3 regions of the Bradyrhizobium sp. CCBAU 11357 genome follow, and region 3 is predicted to be linked to each of the others. Evidence: predicted binding sites of a transcription regulator. Region 3 holds the regulator's gene; each other region holds the start of a gene.
The links. Region 3 encodes PhoB, which activates phosphate uptake and scavenging genes when phosphate is short. Its sites were predicted from a motif close to TGTCATNNANCTGTCAT; they were not measured.
Positions count from the first base shown of each region.

Region 1: XI05_RS29560 (DUF47 domain-containing protein) is a predicted target of PhoB. The motif match lies at 1,400-1,416, and genes of this name have one in related genera.
Region 2: phnF (phosphonate metabolism transcriptional regulator PhnF) is a predicted target of PhoB. The motif match lies at 2,071-2,087, and genes of this name have one in related genera.

Region 1 covers NZ_LBJW01000109.1:230,844-234,282, forward strand. The annotation lists gene XI05_RS29555 (inorganic phosphate transporter) at 1-702, opposite strand, end outside; gene XI05_RS29560 (DUF47 domain-containing protein) at 712-1,356, opposite strand; gene XI05_RS29565 (branched-chain amino acid ABC transporter permease) at 1,512-2,480, opposite strand; gene XI05_RS29570 (branched-chain amino acid ABC transporter permease) at 2,482-3,345, opposite strand; gene XI05_RS29575 (ABC transporter substrate-binding protein) at 3,422-3,439, opposite strand, start outside.
Region 2 covers NZ_LBJW01000111.1:34,249-37,687, reverse strand. The annotation lists gene XI05_RS32210 (carbon-phosphorus lyase complex subunit PhnI) at 1-907, opposite strand, end outside; gene phnH (phosphonate C-P lyase system protein PhnH) at 912-1,520, opposite strand; gene phnG (phosphonate C-P lyase system protein PhnG) at 1,525-2,001, opposite strand; gene phnF (phosphonate metabolism transcriptional regulator PhnF) at 2,121-2,849, shown strand; gene phnE (phosphonate ABC transporter, permease protein PhnE) at 2,986-3,439, opposite strand, start outside.
Region 3 covers NZ_LBJW01000095.1:85,813-89,251, reverse strand. The annotation lists gene XI05_RS14575 (GcrA family cell cycle regulator) at 208-720, shown strand; gene phoB (phosphate regulon transcriptional regulator PhoB) at 983-1,690, opposite strand; gene phoU (phosphate signaling complex protein PhoU) at 1,705-2,421, opposite strand; gene pstB (phosphate ABC transporter ATP-binding protein PstB) at 2,433-3,254, opposite strand; gene pstA (phosphate ABC transporter permease PstA) at 3,251-3,439, opposite strand, start outside.

The sequences.
Region 1 (3,439 bases), on a different contig from region 3:
CGTGCCCAGCGCCATCGCCGCCTGGCAGGACAGCACCACCCAGAACGGCACCGAGAAGTCGCTGCCGAGATGGCCCTGCGAATAGAGCAGCACGGCGATGATGCCCATGGTCTTCTGCGCGTCGTTGCCGCCATGGCCGAGCGAATAGAGCGAGGCGGAGGCGAATTGCAGGATGCGGAAGGCGCGGTCGACCGCGAACGGCGTCGAGCGCACCGACGCCCAGGACACGATCGCCACCAGCAACATCGCGAGCAGGAAGCCGACCAGTGGCGACAGCACGATCGCCAGCACGGTCTTGGACAGGCCGCTCCACACCGCGGCCGAAATGCCGGCCTTGGCCATGCCGCCGCCGACCAGCCCGCCGATCAGCGCGTGCGATGACGAGGACGGAATGCCGAGCGCCCAGGTCACGAGGTTCCAGACGATGGCGCCGACAAGCGCCGCGAAGATCACCTGGGCGTCGACGACCGCGGGATCGATGATGCCGGTGCCGATGGTCTGGGCGACGTGCAGCCCGAACACCAGGAAGGCGATGAAATTGAAGAAGGCGGCCCAGAACACCGCGAATTGCGGCCGCAGAACGCGGGTCGAGACGATGGTCGCGATCGAATTGGCGGCGTCGTGCAGGCCGTTCAGGAAGTCGAACAGCAGCGCGACGGCGATCAAGCCGACCAGGACGGGAAGACCCAACGCGGCATCCACGGCGAGGCCCTATACTTGCTCGATGACGATGCTGTTGATTTCGTTCGCAACGTCATCGAAGCGGTCCGCCACCTTCTCGAGATGGTCGTAGATCTCGACCCCGACGATGAAATCCATCGCATTGCCGTCGCGATGCTTGAGGAACAGCTCCTTCAGCCCGATATCGTGGAGATCGTCGACCCGCCCCTCCAGCTTGCCGAGCTCTTCCGTGATCGCGGTCAGCATCGCGACGTTCGGGCCGATCGACTGCATCAAAGGCAGCGCGCGTCCCACCAGATTGGCGCATTCGATCAGGAGTCCGCCGATCTCGCGCATCGGCGGCTCGAAGGCGCGCACCTCGAACAGCATCACCGCCTTGGCTGTCTGCTGCATTTGGTCGATGGCATCGTCCAGAGAGGTGATCAGGTTCTTGATGTCGCCGCGGTCGAACGGGGTGATGAAGGTGCGGCGCACCGCCGTCAGCACCTCGCGGGTGATGTTATCCGCGTCGTTCTCGAACTGGTTGACGCGCTGGCAATAGACCGGCGTCTCCTCACCCCCATTGAGCATGCCCTGCAGGGCGATTGCGCCCTGGATCACGGTCTGGGCATGCCGGTCGAACAGGTCGAAGAACCGTTCTTCCTTGGGCAGGAACGCACGAAACCATCGCATCATGGGGATAGGCTACCGGTTGAAAATGGTCAGGCCCGCGAGGGGCTGTCATAAAACTGTCATAGACCATTTTCGATCCGCGCGCGTCATCTCACGCCCGCGGAGCCGGATCATCCACCGCTTTCCTGCACCAATGAAATTGGTGCAATATCAGTCGCTTAGAGCGACCGCCGGAAGTAATGCGCGATTTCGCCGATGACGCCGCGGCGGAAGGTGAGCACGCAGACCACGAAGATCGCGCCCTGGATCACCGTCACCCACTGGCCGAAACCCGCCAGATATTGCTGCATGGCGATGATCACGAAGGCGCCGACCACAGGACCGAAAATGGTGCCGAGCCCCCCGACCAGGGTCATCAGCACGACCTCCCCCGACATCGACCAGTGCACGTCGGTGAGCGAGGCATTCTGCGCCACGAACACCTTCAGCGCGCCGGCAAAGCCGGCGAGCGTCCCCGACAGGACGAAGGCCAGGAACTTGTACTGGTCGGTGCGGTAGCCGAGCGAGATCGCGCGCTGCTCGTTCTCGCGGATCGACTTCAGCACCTCGCCGAACGGCGAGTTGATGATGCGGAAGATCAGGAGGAAGCCGGCGAGGAAGCCGACCAGCACGACATAGTACAGCACCGTCGGCTTGGAGAGATCGAGCAGGCCGAACATGCGTCCCTGCGGGATGCCCTGGATGCCGTCCTCACCATGGGTGAACGGGGCCTGGAGATAGATGAAGTACAACAGCTGCGACAGCGCCAGCGTGATCATCGAGAAATAGATGCCCTGGCGGCGGATTGAGATGTAGCCCGTGATGATCGAGAGCACGAACGCCGCGGCCACGCCAACGAGAATGCCGAGCTCCGGCGGCAGCGCCCACACTTTCAGCGCATGCGCGCTGCAATAGCCGGCTGTCCCCAAGAACATGGCGTGGCCAAACGACAGCAGGCCGCCATAGCCGACCAGCAGGTTGAACGCGCAGGCGAGCAGCGCAAAGCACAGCGCCTGCATCACGAAGAACGGGTAGAGGCCCGTGAACGGCACCGCTGCGAGCAGCAACGCCATCGCCACGAACACGGTCATCTCGTCGCGCATCGCGCGCGGGGTTGTCGGCAGCGTGTCGTCCGTCAGGGTTGTCATCTCAGGCCGCCCTTCCCGTCAATCCCGTTGGCTTCACCAGGAGCACCAGCACCATCAGCACGAACACGACGGTGTTGGAGGCCTCGGGGTAGAAATACTTGGTCAGGCCCTCGATCACACCGAGCGCGAAGCCGGTGATGATGGAGCCCATGATCGAACCCATGCCGCCGATCACGACCACCGCGAACACGACGATGATGAGGTCGGCGCCCATCAGCGGCCGCACCTGGTTGATCGGTGCCGAGAGCACGCCGGCGAGCGCGGCAAGACCGACGCCGAGACCGTAAGTGAGCGTGATCATGCGCGGCACGTTGATGCCGAAGGCGCGCACCAGCGTCGGATTCTCGGTGGCGGCGCGCAGGTAAGCGCCGAGCTGCGTCTTCTCGATCAGGAACCAGGTCGCGAGGCACACCGCCAGCGAGAACACGACGACCCAGCCGCGGTAGATCGGCAGGAACATGAAGCCGAGATTCATGCCGCCCCTGAGCTGGTCGGGGATGGCGTAAGGCAGACCCGAGGAGCCGAAATAGTTCTGGAACACGCCCTGCACGATCAGCGCGATGCCGAAGGTCAGGAGCAGGCCGTAGAGATGATCGAGCCCGGTCAGCCATTGCAGCATGGTCCGCTCCAGGATCATGCCGAAGATGCCGACGATGATCGGCGCCAGCAACAGCGCCCACCAATAGTTGATGCCGCCGAGGTTCAACAGGAAATAGGCGACGAAGGCGCCCATCATGTAGAGCGCACCATGGGCGAAATTGATGATGTTGAGCATGCCGAAGATGACGGCAAGCCCGAGACTGAGCAGCGCGTAGAACGAGCCGTTGATCAGTCCCACCAGTAGCTGAGCGTAAAGAGCCTGCATCGATCCCGCACCCGGTCCCTTGTCGTCGTTCCCCAAGAGCAAGCCGGCGCCGTTGCGCCGGCTCGCATCGTCACACTTACTTCTTCACGAGCGG
Region 2 (3,439 bases), on a different contig from region 3:
CGCCGAGCTCACGGGCGCGCAACGCGCGATCGACCAGCGCCATCGACATGGTCTTGCGCTCGCTCTGGCCGAAGGCGAGGCCATAGCCGCGGGTGAAGCACGGCGCCTCGATCGCGGAGCCCTTGAACTGGTTGACCATCTGGCACTCGGTCAGCTCGATCGCGCCGAGCGGCACGGCGAAGCCGACGTCTTCCGCGACAAAGTCGACCTCGACCTCACCGAAGCGGATCTCGCCGACAAAGGGGTGGTTGCGGCCGTAGCCGCGCTGGGTGGAATAGCCCATCGCGAGCAGAAAGCCTTCGTCACCGCGCGCAAGATTTTGCAAACGCAAATCGCGATCCGCGGGGAAATTCAGCGGCTCGCGGGTGAGATCGCCGACGCTGGCGCCGTCCGCGGCCTCAGGCGATGATTCGATCAGCCCGTCGCGGCCGAGAATGTCGGTCACGCGCGGGGTCGGCGCAGTCGAGGCTTCGGCTATCGCTGGAGCTTCCGGCACAAAGCCTTCGGCGAGCGAGGGATCGAGCAGGCGGTGCGTGTAATCGAAGGTCGGACCCAGAATCTGCCCGCCGGGAATGTCCTTGAAGGTCGCCGACACCCGCCGCTGCACCCGCATCGCGCCGGTGTCGACGGGCTCGCTGGCACCGAAACGCGGCAGCGTGGCGCGAAAGGCGCGAACCAGAAAGATCGCCTCGATCAAATCGCCGCGCGCCTGCTTGATCGCAAGCGAAGCGAGCTCGCGGTCATAGAGCGAGCCTTCGCTCATGACGCGATCGACGGCAAGGCCGAGCTGCTCCGCGATCTGATCGAGGGAGATTTCCGCAACGTCTTGGTCGCCGCGCCGCTTATGCGCGAGCAGGCGATGGGCGTTCTCGATGGCGCGTTCGCCGCCTTTGACTGCGACATACATGCTTTCAGCTTCCCTTGCTCACGACGCGCGTGGTGCGGGGGATCGCGACCACGGCGTCATCGGCGACCAGCACCACATCGATGCCGCGCGGAAACAGCGCTTCGTTCATATGCAGGCGCTCGAACAGGTCGAAAGGCTTGATCGACGCCCGCAGCGTGGCGACCCCATCGATGCCGGGGCCGCGCAGCTCGAAGCTCCGCCCGGAGGCGAGGCTGTCGACCTGGATGATCACGGTCGTCGAACGGTCCGGATACTCGCTCGTGCCGAGCGCGAAGCGCTCGAGCGAAGGCAGCGCACCGCCCTCGCCGATGAGCGCGAACGAGGCGATCGATGAATCCTGCACGACCGGCGCGCCGGTGTGGAACTTGAGCCACGTCGTCACGTCCGCGCTCTCCGCCATCCGCGCATCGAGCCAGAGCGGCGTGTCGTGGTCGAACAGCGTCAGCGCGATCGCGGCGGTGCCGCGCATCATCGTATCAGGCGTCCCGGCCATCGGCACGATGCGCTGGACCGAGCCCGGCCGCGCCATGGCGTCCATGACCGAGCGAAAGGTCGATTGCGCCGACAGCACCTTGTCGGCGAAACCCGGCGGCAGTTCCGCAATCGTGGTCATGATCTCACCCCTCACCGCGCACCATGGTGTAGAAATCAACCTTCGTCGCAGCGGTCGCTTCCGCCGCCTGCTTGCGCCTGACCATAAGCTGCTCGCGCAACGGCGCGATAACGTTGCGCTCCACCGCTCCGCCGAAATCGCGGGACTGCACCAGCGCATCGCACAGTGCGATCAACCGCGCCTTCTCACTATCGCGGCCGAGCGTGTAGCCGAACCCGACCTCGCCGCTCGCAAGCCGCACCGCGGCGCGCGACACCGTGGCTTCGCCGAGATTGAACGGCGCGCCGTCGCCGCCAACCCGCCCGCGCAGCATGACGAGGCCGCTCTCCGGCGTGCGCAGATCCTGATGGTCCGGCAAAGGCAGGTCCGAGGCCAAGTCGCGGAGGCGAGCGGCGATCTCGCCCGCCTCCGCGTGCGCCAGCACCGCCATTGCGGCCTTGCGCTGGGCTTGCTGGTTGTTGTGCTGGGTCACCTGGTCCACCGAACCTTTTGACAGAACTTGCCGCATCGAAGTTGTCTATGATAATAGACAACTTCATAAGGACGCGCCATGACTGTTTCGTGACAATGCTGTGATTTCTGGAGTAGGTTTCCCGCGACATGAGCATGCAGGACACAGCCTCGTCGGGCGTCGCGCTATGGCGCCTCGTTGCCGACGGCATCGAGCGCGGCATCGCCGACGGCCGCTTTGCGGCCGGCGACAAATTGCCGGGCGAGATGGAGATCGCCGAAACCTATCGCGTCAATCGCCACACCGTGCGGCGCGCGCTGGCCGCCCTTGCCGAGCGCGGCCTGGTGCGCGCCGAGCGCGGCAGCGGAACCTATGTCGAGGCGCAGAAGCTCGCCTATCCCTTGCGCTCGCGCACGCGCTTCTCCGAGATCGTCGGCGCGGATGGCCGCGAGCCGCATGGCCGGTTGATCGAGGCGACCGATGACGTCGCGACGCGCGAGCTCGCGCGGGAGCTGGGATTGAAGACCGGCGCGCCCCTGGTGCGGATCGAGGCGATCCGCCTTGCCGACCGTACGCCGATTTGCGTTTCCACGACCTGGCTGTCGGCGGACCTGTTCCCGGGTGCCGGCGCCGTGTTCGCGGCGACGCGCTCGATGACGAAGCTGCTGGAGCATTTCGGCGTCCGCGACTATCGCCGCGGCGCAACCCGAATCACCGCGGGCATCGTGGACGCGACCGATGCGGCACGTCTCGATCTAGCGCTGGGGCGGCCGATCCTGGTGGTGGACGCCACCGACCACGATCTCACGGGCAGGCCGCTGGTGACCAAGCATTCGCGGTTTGCGGCGGAGCGGGTGGAGTTTTTGGTGGAGTCGTAGGGGACCCTCTCCACGACACCGGAGCCGTAGGGTGGGCAAAGGCGCACTTGCGCCGTGCCCACGATTTTTCACCAGGTCGGAGAAAGTTCGTGGGCACGGCGCTGACGCGCCTTTGCCCACCCTACGAGACCTGCGATCAGGCGACAGCTCGCCGCCCAATAATCGCAAAGCGCAGCTTGCCCGAGATGAAATCGATCGCGGCGACCGCGACCAGGATCATCAGGATCAGGAACGACACTTTCTGCCATTCCAGCACGCGGATCTGCTCGGCGAGCTGGAGGCCGATGCCGCCGGCGCCGACGATGCCGATGATGGTCGCCGAGCGCGTGTTGGATTCGATGAAATAGAGCACCTGCCCGGCAATCACGGGCAGCACCTGCGGCAGCAGGCCGAAGCGGATCTCGTGCAGCGCGCTGCCGCCGGAGGCGCGGATGCCTTCGACCTGCTTTTGGTCGGCGCCCTCGATCGCCTCCGAGAACAGCTTGCCGAAGGCGCCGAAATCCGACACCGCGATGGCGAGCACGCCGGCGAACGGGCCGAGGCCGACGACGTTGATCCACACCAGCGCCCAGATCAGCGTGTCGACGCCG
Region 3 (3,439 bases):
GCCATATTGTAGCGTTTGGATTGTCAGATACGACATCTCGTGCAGTAGTTCTGATCCCAAAAGTCCTCATGTACCGGCGTAAACGTTCGGGCGTCTTGAGCGCGCCCGGCGAGCCTTAAGGGATTCTGGCGGCACGGGTTTTCAAGGCTTTAGGCATTCGCGGCGAAGCCCCCAGGATGGCAGGCGCGCAGCGAGGGAAAGGGTGCAATGACGGTTTTGACCTGGTCCGATGATCGCGTCGAGCAGCTGAAGAAGCTCTGGGAGGCCGGACTTTCGGCCAGCCAGATCGCGGCGGAGCTCGGCAATGTGACCCGCAATGCCGTGATCGGCAAGGTGCACCGGCTCGGCCTGTCCGGCCGCGCCAAGAGCCCTTCATCGGCAGCGCCGCGGCCGCGCAAGGCACGGCCTGCGCAGCACATGATGCGGGTGACGCGACCCGTTGCGCGCGGCAACACCGCGCTGGCGCAGGCCTTCGAGGTCGAGGTGGAAGCCGAGCCGGTGACCTACGACAACGTGGTGCCGATGAGCCAGCGGCTGTCGCTGCTGGAATTGAACGAGGCGACCTGCCACTGGCCGGTCGGCGATCCCTCGAGCCCGGATTTCTTCTTCTGCGGCGGCAAGGCGCTCTCGGGCCTGCCCTATTGCGCCCAGCATTCGCGCGTGGCCTATCAGCCCGCAGCGGACCGCCGTCGGGCACCGGCGAAGCCGAGCACGCGCTGAGCTTGCGATTTCATTGATTGCCAGGACGGCAGCCGTCACGCGATGACGGCTCCAATTATTCGGTGTCATCCCCGCCTAGTGCGCGATTGCGCACGGGGGGCGGGGACCATAACCACAGGGCGCGGTGATTGCGCGAGATGGTTATTGCGAGTCCCCGCCAAACCACGTCCTGTGGTTATGGATCCCGGGCTCGCGCTGCGCGCGCCCCGGGATGACGGTTGAGGGTGTAGCCGCAGCTCACCACACCGACAGCTCGCAAATCTTACGTCTGCTCGGCCTTCGCGAAGCGATCATCCAGCGCGTAGCCGGCGCCGCGGACGGTGCGGATCGGGTCCTGCTCGCGGCCGAGATTGAGCAGCTTGCGCAGGCGGCCGATATGGACGTCGACGGTGCGCTCATCGATATAGATGTCGCGGCCCCAGACGCTATCGAGCAGCTGCTCGCGCGAGAACACGCGGCCGGGATGCTCCAGGAAGAACTCCAGCAGACGATATTCGGTCGGGCCGAGATCGATCGGCCGACCCGAGCGCGCCACGCGGCGCTTGTCGCGATCGAGCTCGATGTCGCCATAGGCGAGCACGGTGGCGAGCCGCTCGGGGCTGGCGCGCCTGAGCAAGCCCTTCACGCGCGCAAGCAGCTCCGGCACCGAGAATGGCTTGACGATGTAATCGTCGGCGCCGGTTGCGAGGCCCCGTACCCGCTCGCTCTCCTCGCCGCGCGCGGTGAGCATGATGATCGGCAGCTGCTTGGTCTCGGGACGGGTCCGAAGCCGCCGGCACAGCTCGATGCCCGACAGGCCCGGCAGCATCCAGTCGAGCACGATCAGATCGGGAATGTGCTCCTTGAGGCGGGTGTCGGCGTCGTCGCCGCGCATCACCGTCTCGACGTCATAGCCGTCGCCTTCGAGGTTGTAGCGGAGAAGCTCGGTGAGAGCTTCCTCGTCCTCTACCACCATAATGCGTGCGCCCATGTTGTCGTCGCTCCTTAGGTATTCGGCACCGTCGTGGCGAAGGTCGTCATGTCGCCCTTCGGCCGCTTGTCGGTGATCGCCTGGCCCTCGATCATGTAGAACACGGTCTCGGCGATGTTGGTGGCGTGGTCGCCGATCCGCTCGATGTTCTTGGCACAGAACATCAGGTGGATGCAGAACGAGATGTTGCGCGGATCCTCCATCATATAGGTGAGGAGCTCGCGGAACAGCGAGGTGCAGATGGCGTCGACTTCCTCGTCGCCCTTCCACACCGCCATCGCCGCCGGCAGGTCGTGCGCGGCATAGGCGTCGAGCACGCTCTTGACCTGCTGCTGCACGAGGTCGGTCATGTGCTCCAGGCCGCGGAACAGCTTGAGCGGATGGAAATCCGTCTCCAGCGCCGCGACGCGCTTGCCCATGTTCTTGGCGAGATCTCCGATGCGCTCGAGATCGGTCGCAACGCGCATGGCGCCGACGATCTCGCGCAGGTCGACGGCCATCGGCTGGCGACGGGCGATGGTGAGCACGGCGCGCTCCTCGATGCGCTTCTGCAGCGCGTCGAGATCGGCGTCGGTGGTGACGACGCGCTGGCCGAGTGCCACGTCGCGGCGGATCAGCGCGTCGACGGAATCGACGATCATGCGCTCGGCGATGCCGCCCATCTCGGCGACCAAGCGGGTGAGCTCCTGAAGGTCGCTGTCGAAGGCCTTTACGGTGTGTTCAGAACCCATGTTCCGTCTCCTCAGCCGAACCGGCCGGTGATGTAATCCTGCGTGCGCCGATCGCTCGGCGACGTGAAGATCTTGCTGGTGTCGTCGAACTCGATCAGCTCGCCGAGATACATGAAGGCGGTCTTGTCGGAGACGCGCGCCGCCTGCTGCATGTTGTGGGTGACGATCGCGATCGTGTAGTTCTCGGACAATTCCTGGATCAGCTCCTCGACCTTGGCGGTCGAGATCGGGTCGAGCGCCGAGCAGGGCTCGTCGAACAGGATCACCTCGGGCCGCACCGCGACGGTGCGGGCGATGCAGAGGCGCTGCTGCTGGCCGCCGGAGAGCGACAGGCCGGAGGCATTGAGCTTGTCCTTGACCTCGTTCCACAGCGCGCCGCCGCGCAGCGCCTTCTCGACGCGGCCGTCCATCTCGGACTTCGAGATCTTCTCGTACAGACGAATGCCGAAGGCGATGTTCTCGTAGATCGTCATCGGGAACGGCGTCGGCTTCTGGAACACCATGCCGACCCGGGCGCGCAGCAGATTGAGGTCGAGCTTGGGGTCGAGGATGTTGGTGTGGTCGAGCAGCAGCTGACCGGTGGCGCGCTGGCCCGGATAGAGATCGTACATCCGGTTGAAGATGCGCAGCAGGGTCGACTTGCCACAGCCCGACGGGCCGATGAACGCCGTGACGCGATTGGTGCCGAGCGCCAGATTGATGTTCTTCAGCGCGTGGTGCTCACCGTAGTAGAAATTCAGGTTGCGCGCGGTGACCTTGGCGGGCGCCTCGGGCAGCGGCTGCGAGCCGGGATGAACGGTCGGCGCGCTGACGGAAACAGACATTTCACTCATTTTGCAGTCCTCTCAGCGCCGATGATGCGCGCGCCAATGTTCAGGGCAAGCACGGTCAGGGTGATGAGCAGCGCACCGCTCCAGGCGAGCTGCTTCCAATATTCGTAGGGGCTCTGCACGAAGTTGTTGATGGTGACGGGTAGGTTCGCCATCGTCTTGTTCAGGCCGAGGCTGAAGAACTGGTT